Regions from separate parts of the Halomonas sp. M1 genome, predicted to be linked through region 1. Evidence: riboswitches for the same ligand, from Rfam matches in the RefSeq annotation. Region 1 holds a riboswitch; each other region holds the start of a gene.
The links. Region 1 has a riboswitch for thiamine pyrophosphate ahead of P8S54_RS12945 (3-oxoacyl-ACP reductase). Riboswitches for the same ligand answer to the same signal wherever they lie in the genome.
Positions count from the first base shown of each region.

Region 2: linked by a shared signal. The riboswitch ahead of tenA (thiaminase II) and the one ahead of P8S54_RS12945 (3-oxoacyl-ACP reductase) in region 1 are both predicted to bind thiamine pyrophosphate.
Region 3: linked by a shared signal. The riboswitch ahead of thiM (hydroxyethylthiazole kinase) and the one ahead of P8S54_RS12945 (3-oxoacyl-ACP reductase) in region 1 are both predicted to bind thiamine pyrophosphate.

Region 1 is NZ_CP121119.1:2,799,996-2,806,089, forward strand. It holds gene P8S54_RS12935 (sodium:solute symporter family protein) at 1-732, shown strand, start outside; gene P8S54_RS12940 (LLM class flavin-dependent oxidoreductase) at 778-2,058, opposite strand; gene P8S54_RS12945 (3-oxoacyl-ACP reductase) at 2,070-2,852, opposite strand; TPP riboswitch at 2,900-3,000, opposite strand; gene P8S54_RS12950 (methyl-accepting chemotaxis protein) at 3,091-4,806, opposite strand; RNA gene ssrA (transfer-messenger RNA) at 5,186-5,566, opposite strand; gene smpB (SsrA-binding protein SmpB) at 5,612-6,094, opposite strand, start outside.
Region 2 is NZ_CP121119.1:1,493,024-1,499,117, reverse strand. It holds gene P8S54_RS06765 (NAD(P)-dependent alcohol dehydrogenase) at 1-866, shown strand, start outside; gene thiC (phosphomethylpyrimidine synthase ThiC) at 883-2,799, opposite strand; gene tenA (thiaminase II) at 2,852-3,520, opposite strand; TPP riboswitch at 3,606-3,762, opposite strand; gene P8S54_RS06750 (hypothetical protein) at 3,761-3,925, opposite strand; gene P8S54_RS06745 (GNAT family N-acetyltransferase) at 4,150-4,650, shown strand; gene P8S54_RS06740 (DUF87 domain-containing protein) at 4,697-6,094, shown strand, end outside.
Region 3 is NZ_CP121119.1:2,688,928-2,695,021, forward strand. It holds gene P8S54_RS12455 (DMT family transporter) at 1-410, shown strand, start outside; gene yegQ (tRNA 5-hydroxyuridine modification protein YegQ) at 569-1,939, shown strand; gene thiE (thiamine phosphate synthase) at 1,915-2,559, opposite strand; gene thiM (hydroxyethylthiazole kinase) at 2,549-3,373, opposite strand; TPP riboswitch at 3,398-3,490, opposite strand; gene P8S54_RS12475 (hypothetical protein) at 3,584-3,928, opposite strand; gene P8S54_RS12480 (DUF2237 domain-containing protein) at 4,100-4,474, opposite strand; gene gloA (lactoylglutathione lyase) at 4,665-5,198, shown strand; gene P8S54_RS12490 (DUF6164 family protein) at 5,200-5,565, shown strand; gene P8S54_RS12495 (cupin domain-containing protein) at 5,546-6,094, opposite strand, start outside.

The DNA.
Region 1 (6,094 bases):
CTTGCCGTAGCGCTTACCGGGCTCTTTTACCAAGGTACGTGGCAGCGTATTTACGCGGCGAAAGATACCAAGGTGCTGCGCCGAGGCTTCTGGATTAGCGGTGTATGCAGCTTCATCGTGGTGGCCCTGATGGGGCTATTTGGGTTGGCCTTTGTAGGGCTGGGGCTTGAAGGTGACGGCTCTGTGGCGCTGTTTAGCGTGCTATTGGCGGATGTGCCGTTATGGTTCGCTTTAGCGCTGGTGCCGTTGGGCCTCGCGTTGGTGATGAGTAGCGCGGACTCCACCATTAGCGCAACGTCGAGTATTATTGCTGTGGATATGGGGCGGTTACTCCCCAACGCCAGCAGTGCTTCATTGATGAGTATGTCACGCTGGTTGATTGTATTGGCTGCCATCCCGGTTACCTGGGTCGCCTCCCAGGGGTACAGCGTGCTTTATCTATTTTTGCTCGCTGATTTGCTCTGCTCAGCCGCTGCATTCCCGGTGTTTTTTGGGCTTTTCTATCGCCGTTACACGGGTCTTAACGCGGTTATCAGTACCGCGCTGGGGCTTGTGGCGGGATTGGCAATGTTCCCTGCACCCGGAGCGAGTACGGCAACCTTATTGGAGTCTTTCCTACTAGCGGCGCTGGTGCCCGTGGCGGTGTCGTTGCTGCTCTTACGTGTACTGCCGTCACGCCCAGCGTATGATTTTGGCTTGTTGCACACGGCAGTGCGCCGCTTTAAGGGGTGAATGCCGGGCAGTCGATATAGCGCTAATATGGCCGCCCGGCATCGCTTACGCTGTCGGGCGGGCCAGCCCCAAATGGTCACGCAGGGTGTTACCCGTGTACTCACGGCGGAATAGCCCACGTGCCTGCAGCAGTGGAACGACCTGCTCAATAAAGTCCTCAATACTACCCGGTAGCGTCGGCGGCATCAGGTTGAAGCCGTCTGCGCCGCCGCCCTCTACCCAGCGCTGCATCTCATCTGCAATCTGTTCGGGTGTGCCCACCATCGTGCAGTGGCCTCCGCCTGCCGCCAAGCGGCCTAATAGCTGGCGTAGTGTCGGGGCTTCGCTTTCGATAATGCGCAAAATAGTGGCATAGCGTCCTTTAGGCCCAGCAAAAGCCTCCAGTGGCGGCAGTTCTGGTAACGGTGCATCCAGCTCCCAGTGGCGGCAATCCTGACCGATAAATTGGCTTAGCTGATGCAGCGAATCTTCGGTGGGTAACCGCTCATCCAGTTCACGCTGCTTTGCCTTTGCGGCGGCCTCGGTGGACGCTACATATGTGACCAGCCCAGGCATAATCGCCACTGGCGCGCGGCCAGCCGCCCGCACGCGGGCTTGAATGTCTTGGTAGTAGGCTTGCGCCGAGGGGAGGTCGTAGGCCACCGCATAAATCGCTTCTGCATAGCGCGCTGCCAAGTTGCGCCCCGGTTCAGAAGCACCCGCTTGAAACAGCACAGGATGCCCCTGGGGTGGTCGCGGTACGGTTAGCGGGCCATTGACTAAAAAGTGTTCGCCATGATGATCAATGGGCCGCACTTTGCGTGGGTCAGCATACTGGCCTGCTCGGTCGCAGCGTAACGCATCATCCGCCCATGAATCCCAGAGCGCTAACACCGTTTGCGCAAACTCTTCAGCGCGGGCGTAGCGCACCTGCTGAGGAGGCATGGCCTCAAAGCCATGGTTGCGCGCTTCGCTATCAAACATCGAGGTGACTAAGTTCCACCCCATGCGCCCGTTAGAAATATGATCTAACGAAGCGAGCATTCGCGCCGCATGAAACGGGCTAAAAAACGTGCTGGAAATCGTCGAAATCAGGCCGATGTGCTCGGTGGCGCGGGCCATAGCGGATAGCGCCGTCAACGGTTCTAAAAACCACTGAGGCCCTCCGCTCACGTTGCCTGCGGCATGGCCATCGGCAAAAAAGACGGCGTCTAATTTTCCGCGTTCAGCGGTGCGTGCCAGCGACTCATAATAGCCAATGTCACCCATGCGCTCGGCAGCAGAACCCGGTTCGCGCCACGCGGCCTTGTGATGCCCGCAGCCCATAATGAAAAGATTGAGATGCATCGGTGTTGTCATTAGTTTTTAACCAACCCGCCATCGACCACCAAGTTTTGGCCGGTGACAGCCCGGCTCCAAGGCGATGCGAAAAACAGCGCTGCATCTGCAAACTCTTCCGGAGTAGTGACGCGGCGCAGCGGGGTGTTGGCAGCGATGAGGTCGAACACCGCTTCAGGCGTAGCCGCTGAGGCATCGGTGGTGCGCAGCAGCCCGCCCGAGAGCATATTCACCGTAATACCGTCAGGCCCCAGGTCGTTGGAAAGCGTGCGGGTGAGCGACAGCAGCGCCGCCTTGGCAGCGGTGTAATCGTGGTAAGGCACGACCGGATTCTGGAAGAGGTTAGTGCCAATATTGATAATCCGCCCACCACCCTGTTCGCGCATGCCCGGCAGCGCCGCCTGAATGGTGTTGAGCGCGCCGCGTGCCACGCCCTGCAGCTGCTGGTCGAGGTTTTCCCAGGTGAGTGTATCTGGAGATGGGCGGGCGTCGCCGTTAAATGAAAAATCCGGCAGGGCGTTGTTAATCAGCGTGGTTACCGGCATCCCAAAATGTGCTTGCGCGGTGGTGAACATCGCCTTCACGGCGGCAGGGTCACGCACGTCGGCTTGTATAGCCAGCGCGCGCTCAGGGGCGTGTGCCGCCACGGCATTTGCCGCGTCAGTGCTGTTTAAGTAGTTGACGATAACCCGTGCGCCCTGGGCTAAAAACGCGTGCGCTAGGCACGCGCCTAGGCCACGGCTAGCGCCGGTGATCAATACAAGTTGCTGGGAAAACGGGAGTGCGGTGGGTGTTGTTGGCATTATGGTACGTCCCTCGTAAAGGCGAGGGATGCATACCGGCCCATGGCAGGGCATTAGTGTGACATCCCTTCGCCGGTATGAACTGGATCAGGTTCAGCGGGTCTTATCTCAGCCCTGGCGTAACGCCAGGACACCCCGTGTCGTTTGTTGAAGGTATCCTAACTGATAATCCTGCTCGATTCATACCGCAAGGTTCAAACCGATAGCCACCCGCCGCGCTTGTCAGAATCGCCAGCGCCTAGAAGGCTTCCCATTCGGGTTCTGCTTCGAGTACCTTGCGGTGGTGATTAGCACGAGCGGCCGGAGGAGCTGCTGCCACCGGGACAGCAAGGCGGCTGGCAGTGGTCAACGTTTGTGATACGGCAGCGCTTGCGGGTAGCCCCATCGCGTTATCGTTCATGCGAAATGCGCTAACGGTGTCTGCCAGGAGATCCGCCTGGGACTTCAGCGCCGATGCAGCAGCAGCTGACTGCTCCACCAGACTGGCATTTTGCTGAGTGACTTGATCCATTTGGCTAACAGCAACGCTGACTTGCTCGACCGCCTGGGACTGCTCCTCTGACGCGGCGTTGATGTCCGCCATCAGTTCGGAAACCTGCCGCACACTGCCAACCACCTGCTCCATGGCTTCGCCTGCCTGCTGAACTAATGTGCTCCCGTCTTTGACCAGCTCTCCGTCGAGGGTGACCAGCGCCTGGATCTCTTTGGCGGCCGTGGCGCAGCGCTGAGCAAGGTTGCGAACTTCGCTGGCAACCACGGCAAAGCCGCGCCCTTGCTCTCCCGCCCGGGCGGCTTCCACTGAGGCGTTCAACGCCAGTATGTTGGTTTGGAAAGCGATGCTGTCGATGACGGAAATAATGCTGCCGATCTTTGCTGCACTCTCTTCAAGCTCATGCATCTTGCCCATGGCCTGGGCTGTCTTTTCACCACCGTTATCGGCCAACTGACGAGCGTTGCGCACCAGTTCATTTGCCTGGCGGGTGTTGTCGGCGTTCTGTTTCACCGTCGCGGCAACCTGCTCCATGCTAGTAGCGGTTTCCTGAAGGCTGGCCGCCTGTTCTTCCGTACGCTGAGAGAGGTCGTAATTGCCTGAGGAAATTTCGCCGGAGGCGATATGGATTGCTTGGGCTGAGTGCTGAATCCGTGCCACTAGCTCACGCTGCTGAATCTGTGTTTCGCTCAGCGACTCAAGGGCAAGACCTATTTCATCCCGGCGTTCGATCTCAATATGGTTATTCAGGTTGCCAGCGGCAATTGCCTTAAAATAGCCAATCATCCGGCCGAGGGGCTGGGTAATAACACGAATCAACAGCCATCCGCCTAGGGAGCCAATCAGCAGCGCCAGAATGATCATGGCAGCGGTTAGCGTGCGCATAAAGGTAAACGTTGACTGTGCCGAGGCATACTCGGCTCGTGCTACTTCGCTTTGTAGGTCAATCAAATTACGCAGCGTTTGGTTGGCAGACGTGAACGCGGGACGAGCGACCTCAACCATATGGGCTGTCGCGCGATCAATACTACCTGCTTCGTAGAAAGTGATGGCTGGCGCGATACCCTGCTGAAAGAAAGTGCGACGTTGGTTGCTATAGCGCTCGGCTAACTCTGCCTCTTGGGGCGTTAAGAAGGTAGCCATATAGGCTGACCAAAGCTGCTCCATCGTCTCAGTGTTGGCGGCTACGGTGTCTAAGTGGGACTGACGGTTAGCGCTGCTGGTGGACTCACCACTAGCGGTCTCATGGGTCAAGCTGATTTGGTTGAGTTCTATGATGCTGTCACGCATTAACTCATCAATGCGGGTGAGCTGCTGTACGGGAACTAACCGATCTTCATAAATGGTTTCTATAGCGCCGTCCATGGCGGTCATGCCGCGTATGCCAAAGCCGCCAACAACGGCGATCAGGGCAATTAACAAGACGATCAAAAGGATCAGGCGCGCTTTAATAGTAAGGGACATCCAAACTTCCTAGGAGTGAGGGAGTAGTTAACGGCTTGCTGAAAATGCCAGGGAGAGGCGGGCAGTGTTGCTCGCTTTTTTGTCGTAACCAGTCGGTGTGTATTGATTGTTTGAGTGTTTTATTCTTTTCTATTCTATCGTTATTTTCTTAAATACCTACCGCTATATTCTTCTATGGGCGTTGATGCTTTTAGCTATCTTGTTGTGCGGTACGTTGCTGTTGCGTAAGCGAAGCGGCACATAGCGGCGTGAATCAACGCAGTGAGGTTGCGTTAAAACATTTGCCTGCAGTGCTTAGCTTTTTAGGCGCAATATGGTGCGGCAGGAAGGGCTGTCAAACAAAAAAAGCACCCGTAGGTGCTTGATTTGTATAGTAAGGTGGTGGAGGCGGCGGGAATTGAACCCGCGTCCGCCAGCACTCGCCTATTGGCTCTACATGCTTAGATTCCGTCATTTGTTTTAACGCAACTGACTCCGACGGTCAGGATTCAGTCACGCGAGCCCTCTAAAGTTTAACGGTTGGAGAGAAGACACCACCAACCGCGGTCCTATCAGCTTTAGCTCGTATCCCCTCAGTGATGAATAGGCACATCACCTTAGGGCCAGACAAGAAGCTAACAGTGTTTAAGCTGCTAGCGCGCCTTGAGCGTAGTTTTCGTCATTTGCGACTATTTGATTGTGATGTGGGATTTACGAGATACATCACGCTCTCGGCATGCACCGCAAGGGTTGTCACCGGCGTCGAAACCATGTCGCCCCCTTATTACAAGCGAGCATTCTAACGTGCTCGCTGCTAATTGACCAGTTAAGCCTTGTTATGTTCCCGCATGATTCGCCCTTTTTGACGGCTCCAGTCGCGATCTTTTTCAGTGGCGCGCTTGTCATGCAGCTGTTTACCTGTCACCAACGCCAGCTCACATTTTACTTTATTGCGCTTCCAATAAAGCTTGAGCGGCACACAGGTATGGCCTTTGTCCTGGGTGATCGAAAAGATTTTGGCGATCTCTTTACGATGTAGCAGCAGTTTTCGCGTACGCGTAGGGTCGGCAATCTCGTGGGTGCTTGCCGTATTCAGTGGCATGATATGGCTACCCAGCAGAAATGCTTCGCCGTTGCGTACCAGGATATAGGTATCCGTCAGCTGCGCCTTACCGGCGCGCAAGCTCTTTACTTCCCAGCCAGCAAGCACCAAACCGGCTTCAAGCACCTCGTTGATGTGGTACTCAAACCGCGCCTTCTTGTTTTGGGCAATTACGCTGCTGCTGGGGCCCTTGCTCTTACCTTTCTT
Region 2 (6,094 bases), 1.3 Mb from region 1:
GCGCCAACGTTAAAGGCTACCAAGAAGGCCAGCGGGTGATTGCCGGTGCGATCTGCCCCAGCTTTACCTCTTATGCCTGCCAGGATGGCTGCTCCTCGCAAGATGGCGGCCACCACAGCCACGGCTATAAACCGATGGGCGGCTGGCGCTTTGGCAACACCATTGACGGCGCCCAGGCGGAATACTTATTGGTGCCCGATGCCCAGGCCAACCTCTCGCCCGTGCCGGATGGCTTAACCGATGAACAAGTGTTGATGTGCCCCGACATTATGTCGACCGGTTTTGCAGGCGCAGAGGCGGGCGGTATCAACATTGGCGACACCGTAGTGGTGTTTGCCCAAGGCCCCATTGGGCTATGTGCCACGGCAGGGGCACGGTTACGCGGGGCCGGGATGATTATCGCGGTAGACGGTGTGGATGAGCGATTAGCGATAGCCAAACAGATGGGTGCGGATATCACGCTGGATTTCCGTAAAGTGGATGTCGTGGAAGAAATTCTCAAGCTGACCGGTGGGCGGGGTGTGGATGTGGCTATTGAGGCACTTGGCCTACAGCAAACCTTTGAGTCTGCCTTGCGGGTGCTAAAACCTGGCGGAACCCTATCCAGCCTGGGCGTTTACTCCGAAGACTTAACGATTCCTCTGGGTGCTTTCTGTGCGGGGCTGGGTGATCACAAAATCATTACCTCACTGTGCCCTGGCGGCAAAGAGCGCATGCGCCGGCTGATGAGCACCATCGCCGCCGGGCGCCTAGATCTTGGCCCCATGGTGACCCACCGCTTCGCGCTGGAGGATATCGTCGAAGCCTACGATCTTTTCTCCCATCAGCGCGATGGCGTATTAAAAGTGGCGCTAAGCACTGCCTAGCGCCGTGGATGGCGGGCTACACCTCCTGGTATAGCTCGCTGCCTTCCCGGCGGAACTTCTCCGCCTGCTCCTGCATGCCGCGCTTCACCGCTTCCGCATCGCTCTCGGCGGCGTTCTCAGGTGTGCGATCCCGGTAGGTATCGCGCACTTCCTGGCTGATCTTCATGGAGCAGAACTTCGGCCCGCACATCGAGCAGAAGTGCGCCACCTTGGCGGAATCCTTCGGCAGGGTTTCATCGTGGAATTCCCGCGCGGTATCCGGGTCTAGGCCCAGATTGAACTGGTCTTCCCAACGGAACTCGAAGCGCGCCTTAGAAAGGGCGTTATCACGACGCTGCGACGCCGGATGGCCCTTGGCTAAATCTGCCGCGTGGGCAGCAATTTTGTAGGTAATGATGCCGGTTTTGACGTCATCTTTATTGGGCAGGCCCAGGTGCTCTTTCGGCGTCACGTAGCAGAGCATCGCACAGCCAAACCAACCGATCATCGCTGCCCCAATGCCCGAGGTAATGTGGTCGTAACCGGGGGCGATATCGGTAGTGAGCGGGCCGAGGGTGTAGAACGGCGCTTCGTGGCAGGCTTCAAGCTGCTTATCCATGTTCTCTTTGATCAAGTGCATGGGCACGTGACCGGGGCCTTCGATCATTACCTGAACGTCATGCTTCCAGGCGATCTTCGTCAACTCGCCCAGGGTTTCGAGTTCAGCGAACTGCGCTTCATCGTTGGCATCCGCGATTGATCCGGGGCGCAGGCCGTCGCCAAGGGAGAACGCCACGTCGTACTGCTTGCAGATCTCGCAGATCTCCTCGAAGTGGGTATACAGGAAGCTCTCCTGATGATGGTACAAACACCACTTCGCCATAATAGAGCCGCCACGGCTAACAATGCCGGTGACGCGGTTGGCGGTGAGCGGCACATAGCGCAGCAGCACGCCGGCGTGAATGGTGAAGTAATCCACGCCCTGTTCCGCCTGCTCAATCAAGGTATCGCGGAAGACCTCCCAGGTGAGGTCTTCGGCAACGCCGTTTACTTTCTCCAGCGCCTGATAGATGGGCACCGTACCAATCGGCACCGGCGAGTTGCGGATGATCCACTCGCGGGTTTCATGGATGTTCTGGCCGGTGGAGAGGTCCATGATGGTGTCTGACCCCCAGCGGATGCCCCAGGTCATTTTATCGACTTCTTCTTCAATGGAAGAGGTGACCGCCGAGTTACCCAGGTTGCCGTTAATCTTCACCAGGAAGTTACGGCCAATAATCATCGGCTCGGATTCTGGGTGGTTGATATTACAGGGAATAATCGCCCGGCCACGAGCGACTTCATCGCGCACGAACTCCGGGGTGATCTCTTTGGGCAGGCTGGCGCCAAAGCTCTGGCCCCCATGCTGATGGCCCAGAATGCGCTCTACTTCTGCAGTGCCCAACGCCTGGCGGCGCTGGTTTTCGCGGATGGCAATAAATTCCATTTCTGGCGTGATGATGCCCTGGCGGGCGTAGTGTAGCTGAGTAACGTTTTTCCCTGCTTTGGCACGGCGCGGGGTGCGGGTTAGGTCAAAGCGCAGCTGGGCAAGCGTTGGGTCGTTGGCGCGGCGCTTGCCGTAATGGCTGGTGGGGCCGTCTAAAAACTCGGTGTCGTTGCGCTCCTCAATCCAAGTGCGGCGCAGTTCTGGCAGGCCCTTGCGCAAATCAATGCGGGCGTCTGGATCGGTGTAAGGGCCGGAGGTGTCGTACACCAGCAGCGGCGGGTTCTGTTCATCAATGCTGCTGGTCTTAGTGGGTGATAGGGTAATTTCCCGAAACGGCACGCGGATATCCGGCCGCGAGCCTTCTACGTACACCTTGCGCGAGGCGGGCAGCGGCGCCACGGCGGCGGCATCTACCTGGGCGGTTTCGGCTAAAAAGTGGCTGGTTTTACTCTTGACGGTCTTATTCATTTCGGTGGTCTTCCTTTGTTTTTGGTGTTTTTAGGTCGTGCGTGAGGGGGGGTTATTCGCTGAGTTCCAGGCCCATCTGCCAGAAGTCGATTTCCAGGCGCGTGGCATCGCGGAAGATTTTGGCAAGTTCAGCAAAGCGGGCAGGGGTGACATCGGCCAAGCGGGCATCGAGCCATTCAAGCTCCGCCTGCATAGCGGCCTGAAACTCTTCGCCTTCGTACATGGCAATCCAGGCGTCAAAGGGGTTTTGCGCGCCGCGCACCGTGGTTGGCTGAGCGTTCAGCCAGTTGGCGATTTCGCCGTAGCCCACTAAGCAAGGGGCCAGCGCTACGTGCAAATCGAGCAGGTCGCCACGGTTTCCGGTATCCAGCACATAGCGGGTGTAGGCCAGGGTTGCGCGGGCTTCTGGTAGCTCGGCAAGCTCTTCTTCGCTGATGCCCCACTCTTGGCAAAAGCCCACGTGCAGGCCCAGCTCCACATCCACAATGGCTTTTAAACCTTCATGGGCTTGGCGCAGGTCGGCAAGGGTGGGGCTTTTGTAGGCGGCCAGCGCATAGGCGCGGGCAAAGTGGATCAAAAACAGGTAATCCTGCTTCAGGTAGTGGCGAAACGATGCATCAGGCAGCGTGGCGTTGCCCAGCTGGCGCACAAAATCGTGCTCAATATAGGCGCGCCAATCGGTTTGGCAGGCGGTGGTGAGATCAGTAAAGTGGTAGCCCATGATGCCTCCGGTAGTGGTGATCCGGAGGTAGGCGATAAAGATCGAGAAGATGGCGTGGAAGGTGGCGTGCAGTCGTGAAAGCTAGCCAAGGCCATCGCTTGATCCCTACGCCGGTACCCGCGCGCTCATCTAGGAGCAGCGCATTAGCCGGATCAGGTTCAGCGGGACCAGCGCTTTGGCAGTATCAGCAGATACGCCCTGCGCCATCTCAGCCGGATTCACCGGCACCCCGTCAAGCAGTTAGTTAGCGGAGTCTAGGCTGCGGGTGGGGGAGATGCAAGGGGGTAAGTTAAGTGCAGTGTGCCGCAAATTGTGAAAGCGAATCCAGTAGCAGTAGGTTTTCTCAGTACGGAAGCTATAGCGCTTGACCCGCAGGCTCGCCTTGACGCGTTCCATCAGTTTCATAAGAGCCACCCTTGGTGGCTGTCCATAAACACAGTTTTATTGAACAGGGCAAAACACGCAAGCACGCGGATTTTGGTTATGTAGCCAAAATTCGCTTTGCTTTCAATGGAATTAATGGGGTAAAGTCAATTTTGTGGCTGCATAACCTCAATCAATGTGCCCGCACGTTCATTGAGGTTATGCAGCAGGGGATATAATCACTGTTATATCGCTAGGAGAGGAAAGTGTTCAAGGTAGTAAGAGCAGTTTTTCCTGATGATCTAAATGATGTTCTTGATTTGTACCGCGAGTATGTTGCCAGCACCTCGGTAGATCTTTCTTTTCAAGGTAATGATCAGGAATTTAACCACTTACCTGAAAAGTATAGCTCTGAAGAGTCAAAGATCTTTTTGGTGAAAAAAGACAGCAAGCCTGTTGGGTGTGCTGCATTTCGGAGATTGGATGAGTCGGTCTGTGAAATGAAGCGAGTTTATATCCAACCAAGTGCTCGTGGCCACAATCTGGGTACACTGCTAGTTGATAGAGTATTGCAAGAGGCTGTTATCAGTGGCTACAAGAAAATTTGTTTAGATGTTCTTCCAGAGTTCAAAACTGCTTTGAAATTATACAGATCATATGGATTTGTTGAGCATCCACCCGTAACGAACAATCCTGTTCCAGGAACGCACTTTTTGGGTTTGGAGTTAGAGCAATATAACCAAGCATTGCAGCGGACGAGCCGCTGAATGCAGCGTTATGTGCTACGAGTTATCGATCAATCTTGGATGACAAATGACAAAAAAATATAGACTCACGTTGATAGCACTCTCGCTTATTACTCTACTCATAGTCGGACGACTACTGACTGGGGGATTTTCCTTCATACTTGGTCAGTTTTGGTTTACGTCAGGATTGCTTTTACTCGTATTGCTATCTCTCATAGACCAACCGCATTTTTCTAAAGATTCCAACATCTTTGTTAACGCAGTAACAGCGGGTATTTCGTTATTGTTAGTGGATACCCCTGACAGGGATTTTTTATACTGGGGGTTTTTCTCTGTCACTATTTATCTATTGTTTTCAAGTTACGGGCTGCTTTGGTTTCGCCAGCTACCTTTAGCTGATGAAAACAAACTTATTCGATTCTTATCTAGACTAAACCGAGAAATTGGAAAGCCGGAAGCCCTTTTTTCTGCGTTCTTCTTGTGGGGTATTTATAAACAGTTTGGTGCGGATTCAAATGAATTTGATGCATTGCTTGTTTTCTGGATTGTTTTCACAATTCTCAATCTTCCATCTCTCGCGAGATCTTTGGAAGATTTGATAACTCCGGAAAAATCAAATCAATCAAAAAGCGCGATAGGTCAAATTTTTGGAGTTAAATCTAAAAACACTTTTTTGGTTAAACTTGCTCCTGCATTAAGTGGCTCTGGTCAATGCCAACCTTTTGACTTCGTTGAATTTAAGCATGGCCCTGAACAGCGGCCCCGGCGAGGTCTGATTATTGAAGAATATATTCTGAATCAGGAGAGCTGGGTTAAAGTCCTTGCAAGTCCTTCTATTGATCACGTTTTTTCTAAAACTCCCTTCGTCGGAGCTGGATCACGTGACGTGGTATATAAAATTGAAGAAGTGCCGACCAATGACCTTCTTGGGCGACTAGTTGGTATAGTTACCGAGCATAGCAAAATAAACTATTTGAGATTTACCTACAACTCAGCTATAGAAGTCAGCGAAGGGCAGTTGCTTGGAGTCAAGGTTGGTTCAACTGAAGTTCTTTATCAAATTGTTGAGGGGGTCACGAGTATTGAAAGTTTGGAACAAAAGAACGAGTCAGGGTTTATTGTCGGAGAGGCAATCCAACTTGGGACGTGGAATTTAGAGAGGCTTCAATTTGAGCAATTCGGCTGGGTTCCTGAGATAAATACTCCAGTATTTTTAGCTTCTAATATTGATGAGCCAACAATAGCGAATGACGAAATTATCGTTGGTCGAATCCCAAATACAAACTACCCTGTTGTACTTAGCAAACCATTGGCAATGTCTCACCATATGGCTGTAATAGGGGTTACAGGTACAGGTAAGTCCGTATTTTCACGGAACTTAATCAGAGAATACCTCAAGGAAGACGACACTAAAGTTATCTGCATAGACTTTACTGGAGAGTACGTAGGGAAATTTGAGGATCTA
Region 3 (6,094 bases), 110 kb from region 1:
CTTTCTTTTATGCCCTTATGATGATTACGGCGCGCCGTTATGGTGCCAGAGAGCACCTTTGGGCAATGGTGTTCTATATGACATTAGTGCCCTTTGTTATTACGGCGGTCAGTTTACCCTGGGTGTGGCAAACGCCGCAGCCGTGGCACTGGCTTGGGTTTTTAGCGGCCGGGGTACTGGGTATTGGCGCCACTGCGTTTATTACGTTGGCGTTCCGCTTCGCACCCGCGGCCATCGCTGCACCGTTTGATTACACCGCGATGCTTTGGGCGGTTCTGCTGGGTTGGTGGTTCTGGGGCGAGCTACCGGACCTGTGGGTGTGGGTAGGCAGTGCGCTGATTATGGGCAGTGGTTTGGCGATTGCTTACCATGACCGGCGCACAACGCTAAAGCGCCGTCCAAGCGCTTAAATAGCGCTGGTTGCCGCTACTTTTTGATCCAGGTCATCAAAGCAGAGAGCTGAACAAGACAGTACGTTTGGGCTGTTTATAATCCGGCCCTTTCAACCTGTGCGCTTTGGTGATTGCTGACGCGCCACGGGCCATCGTCCTGATAACGGTGACTGTTTATGCAAGCCCCAGAACTGCTTTCCCCTGCTGGTACCTTTAATAATATGCGTTACGCTTTCGCCTACGGGGCAGATGCGGTATACGCTGGCCAACCGCGTTATTCGCTGCGTGTGCGAAACAATGATTTTAAGGTCGATAATCTGCACCGTGGCATCGAATATGCCCATGCACGCGGTAAGCAGTTTTATGTGGCGTCCAACATTGCGCCCCATAACAGCAAGTTAAAAACCTACCTGCGGGATATGGAGCCGGTGATTGAAGCACGGCCGGATGCGCTGATTATGTCGGACCCAGGTTTGATCATGATGGTGCGTGATCGCTGGCCGGAACAAGAGATCCATCTCTCAGTACAATCCAACGTTGTAAATTGGGCGGCCGCTAAGTTTTGGCAGCGTCAGGGCATTAGCCGGATTATTTTATCCCGCGAGCTCTCCCTTGAAGAGATTGGTGAAATACGTGCTGAGTGCCCGGACCTAGAGATCGAAACCTTTGTCCATGGAGCGCTCTGTATTGCTTATTCAGGCCGTTGCCTGCTCTCAGGTTATTTTAATCACCGTGACCCTAACCAAGGCACCTGCACCAATGCGTGTCGTTGGAAATACAACACCGTCGCCGCCACTCACGACGAGACGGGCGATTTGGTGCCTGCCAATCCGGGGATGACGGCAACGGCGAATGATCAAGATGAGTTGTCGGCGTTGATTGAAGATGTGACACGCCCAGGCAAGCTGATGCCCGTTTATGAAGATGAGCACGGCACGTACATTATGAACTCGAAAGACCTGCGCGCCGTTCAGCACGTAGCACGGCTAGCAGAGATGGGTGTCTCATCGCTCAAGATTGAAGGGCGTACTAAATCCTACTATTACGTCGCGCGGACGGCCCAGGTCTACCGCCAGGCCATTGATGACGCCGTCGCCGGGCGGCCCTTTAATATGGGGCTAATGGATGAACTTGAGAACCTAGCCAATCGGGGCTACACCGAGGGGTTCTATCGCCGCCATGTACACGATGAGTTCCAGAGCTATGAGCAAGGCAGTTCCATCGGTGTGCACCAGCAGTTTGTAGGCGACGTCCTCGGCTACGATGCATCACGGGAAATGCTTGATATAGAAGTTAAGAACCGCTTTGAAGCAGGCGACAGCATGGAGCTAATGCTGCCCGGTGGCAATCGCCGTTTTGCGCTTGAGTACATAGAGAACCAGCGCGGCGAAGGCTTGCGTGCTGCCCCCGGCTCTGGGCACCGGGTTCGTATCCCGGTACCTGGGGCTGACATTCAGCCTGGGCAGCTTGAGTTTGCCTTGCTAATGCGCGATCTCAAGCCAGCGGCGTCTATTCCCGCTGTTCAGCTAGGAATGCCTGCTTCCTGAGTCTGCTCCACCGCTGAAAACGCCTGCGCCGCCTGGCGCGGGTATGGCTGACCACAGATGGCTGAAATCACCGCAAGGCCATTGGCGCCTGCGGTTTTAGCGTGCGCTGCGTGCTCAGCCTTTAGACCACCAATCGCCACGCTGGGCAGCGGGCAAACCTCAGCCAACTGTGCCAGTCCATCAAAGCCAATCGGTTGAGCGTGGTCTTGCTTGCTACCTGTGGCAAATACAGGCCCTAAGCCTACATAGTCCAGTAGCTCAACCGGGACGGCCTTGAGCTGGGAAAGTGTGTTAATAGAGAGGCCGATAATGGCATTAGGGCCTAGCGCTTGGCGGGCTTCCTGCACCGCCGTATCGCTTTGGCCCACGTGCAGGCCATCGGCGTTGCTCTCTATGGCTACGTTAAGGCGGTCGTTAATAATCAGCGGCACGCCGCTTCCCGCAAGCAGTGTTTTCAGGCGTTTCGCCTGGGCAATCATCTGCGCGTCGCTGGCGTGCTTGTCGCGTAGCTGCACGATAGTGACTCCGCCCTGCACCGCGGCCGCTACTGTCTGCTCTAGGCCAAAAGAGGCGCAAAGGTTCGCGTCGGTTACCAAGTAAAGCGAGAGATCAAACGGCATGCACTGCCTCCAGTTGGGCAAAGGTAGAAAGGTCATTGGGGGTGAGTTGATACAGCGCATCTAATAGCGCGACTTGAAAGCTGCCAGGGCCGGTGGCATGTTCTCCCGCTCGGCTACCTGCCAGGGCAAAGCAGGCTAGCGCGGCGATGCTTGCTTCAAAAGGGCGCTCACGATTTGACGCTACAAAGCCTGCTACCAAGGCGCTTAGGCCACACCCTAGGGTGGTTACTTTAGGCATCAGCGCATGGCCACCTGTGAGGCGATAGTGGTGGTGGCCGTTGGTCACAAAGTCCTCTAGGCCGGTCATCGCCACTACACAGCCATGGCGTTGAGCAAGCGCAATAGCCCCGGTAAAAGCGTCTTGGGTAGAGGCGGTGGCATCTACCCCGCGCCCTTGGCCAGCTAATCCTCCAAGCGCCAGGATCTCTGACGCATTGCCACGAATCACCGTCGGCTGGTAGGTGAGTAACTCAGCACATAGCGTTTGGCGAAAGCGTGTGGCACCCACGGCAACTGGATCTAATACCCACGGGATGTCTTGGAGATGGGCCGTTTTCGCAGCCACTAGCATGGCGTCCGCCCAGGTAGAGGAGATAGTGCCTATATTGATTGATAGCGCGCCAGCAATCGCCGTAAAGTCGGCGACTTCTTCAACGGCGTGAAGCATGGCAGGTGATGCGCCGGCGGCGAGCAGTATGTTGGCGGTGCTGTTCATCGCCACATAGTTGGTTATGCAGTGCACTAGCGGCGTAGAGGAACGCAGCGCTTCAAGATAACCGCCTAGGGGGTAATCGCTCAAGGAGCGTGAGGTCATAGCATCCTCCCGGCAGGGAGGTGGTGTAGAGGCACCACGACTCCCTACGCCGGTGTTATTCGGTTCAGGTTCAAAGGGTGCTTCTCAGCCGTCATAACGGCGCCCCTGTCGTGGGGCCTACTATCCTTGGCTTAAACGGATCTGTAAAGCTTTGGGTTGCCGGAAGTGCTTTCCAAAAACGGGCAGCTACGAGACTAGCTAAGTACGTGACTACCGAAAGGAAATACGCGTTCCATAGGTAAGCATCTCGTCCGGCGTTATCGCTTTGCCTTCCACACCGATCATCTCATCGCCGCACTGGTCGGCAAAGGTAAGCACACCATGTGTTAGCCCTAGTTGGCCAAGGGCATCGCGGATTTCACCGGTGCCCATAAAAGTGCTGACGTGACCTTCACTGTTGCATAAATCAGAGACGCCATTAGCGTGATGAAAGCGTACTTTGTAGATACCATCCATCGACTCGACTTCCACTATCGGTGAAAAGCCGTTTTGCAGCACATGAGACAGCTGCTTCAGCGTTAGTCGGTCGCCCAGGGTCATATCGATTGCAGTCATGACAAGCTCCAGATTGACCCCGCTCGCGGGTCATCTAACGGTTGTTAAAGAGAAAGTTAGTCGTCTCTAAAGAGTCCGGTTTAGACTCGTTTTGTAAAGCATTTGATACGCAAGTGTAGAAGATTTGCATAAAATTTCCAGTCACTATATATCGATTGTACGGCTTTGTGGTTAACGCACTGCGTCCAGAGCATGCTGCTGAAGCTTAATCAGCGGAATAATTTCTAGCGTCCGCTCATGGGTGCTTGAAAGAATCACCGGTGGCGCAAGACCCACCTGAGCGGCTTCGGCCCAGCGGTGGGCGCAGAGGCACCAGCGGTCGCCGGGGGTCAAACCGGGAAATTTATGCTCAGGGCGAGGGGTGATTAAGTCGTTACCTTGAGCACGTGAGAAAGCTAAAAACTCTTCTGTCACCATGGCGCACACTGAGTGAACGCCTGCATCATCGGCCCCCACGCGGCAAAAACCATCGCGGTAGAACCCAGTTTTAGGAGAGTGGCAGCAGGGAGTTAGCGGCTCACCCAGTACATTACGGTCACGGGACATGCGGTCTCCTTTGGTAAAGGCTAGAATTCGCTAAATGCTGCCTTCATAAAGTATCGTTGAGGTAGAAAAGCGCTTTATGAGGTGATGATATTCAGCACTCTAAAGCCTTGTGCAAAGTAACCGCTTCGTCAAAGTATTTACGCCCCTCTAGGGTATTTTGTATTGGTTAATTCAGCCGCAGGAGAGACCCATGTCGTTTAAAGGTGAACAGCACCCAGGGGTTGCCCCCGTCGCACCGCAAACCCAAGGGTTTTGCTTAAATCACACCATGCTGCGGGTGAAAGACCCCGAGCGTGCTCTGGCGTTTTACTCGAAGGTATTTGGTATGCAGGTATTAAGGCGCCTGGACTTTGAGGAGATGCAGTTTTCGCTCTATTTTCTAGGTAATGTGGCCGCGGGGGATAACGTACCCGAAGAGACCCAGGCGCGTACCGCCTGGACATTCAGCCAAAAAGGCCTGCTAGAGCTAACTCATAACTGGGGCACCGAAAACCAGCAAGATTTTGCTTATCACGATGGCAATGCAGAGCCGCAAGGTTTTGGGCATATCTGTTTTAACGTACCGAATTTGGAAGCCGCCCAAGCATGGTTTGACGAGCATAACGTTACCTTTGTTAAGCGTGCCGACCAGGGCAAAATGAAGGACGTTATTTTCGTCAAAGACGCAGATGGCTACTGGATTGAAGTGATTCAGGCAGACCGCATGGCGGCGATGGGCGACTAATATGGCCCATTTGTTATTTCGGCTACGACACGTAACGGATGAAGAGGCGCTGGAAGTTCGCCAACTACTGGATGAACGCGGCTTTGACATCTACGAAACCCAGGCGGGGTTTTTTCGCCTGGGGGTAGATGCCATCTGGCTTCGCAACCCCCACCAACGTGAAGCGGCAGAGGCAGCGTTGGCAGAGTACCAGGCTGAACGCCAAGTGAAGGCTCGGCAAGCGTATGATGATGCCGCTGCCAGGGGAGAAGCGCCAACGCTATGGCGGCGCTTGGCCGCGCATCCGTTTCAAGTGTTGCTGGTTATGGTAGCCGTTGTGATGATTATCCTGATCACGCTACTGCCATTTATAGGTTTGATAGACTAACGGCGGCCAAATGGCCGCGTTTTAAATAAAGCTGTGCACCACTGCCGCCTGCTTTAAGTTGAAGTGCGGCGCCAGCGGGGTAGCGGCACCAGCTGCCTGCAGGGTACTCGGTGCTGCTTTCCCACAGCGACCCTTCCAGTACAAAGAGCTCTAACCCGCCGCTAAGAGTAGGGTAGGAGACTGTTACGTCGGCTTCCCAGCGCTCCAGGCTTACCCGCTCTGGGCCATACTGTTCTGAGTGGTAGGTATGCAGCATTTTGTAAGTAAGGCCAGCGCGGCGGTCAGGCTGCCAGGGCAAGCGGTGGGCGGGGACGGCAAGTTGCAGAAGGTCATCTTTATCAAATTGATGCAGCTTAACCAGAATTAACGCGCCTTCGTTGCCAATCTGGGGTGTATGCCCAGTACCAATCGGGTTGCGCAAATAGCTGCCAGCGGGGTAGCGGCCATGCTCATCGGCAAATACCCCCTCAAGCACCAAGATTTCCTCACCGCCGCCATGGGTGTGATGGCTAAACTGGCTGTTGGGCGC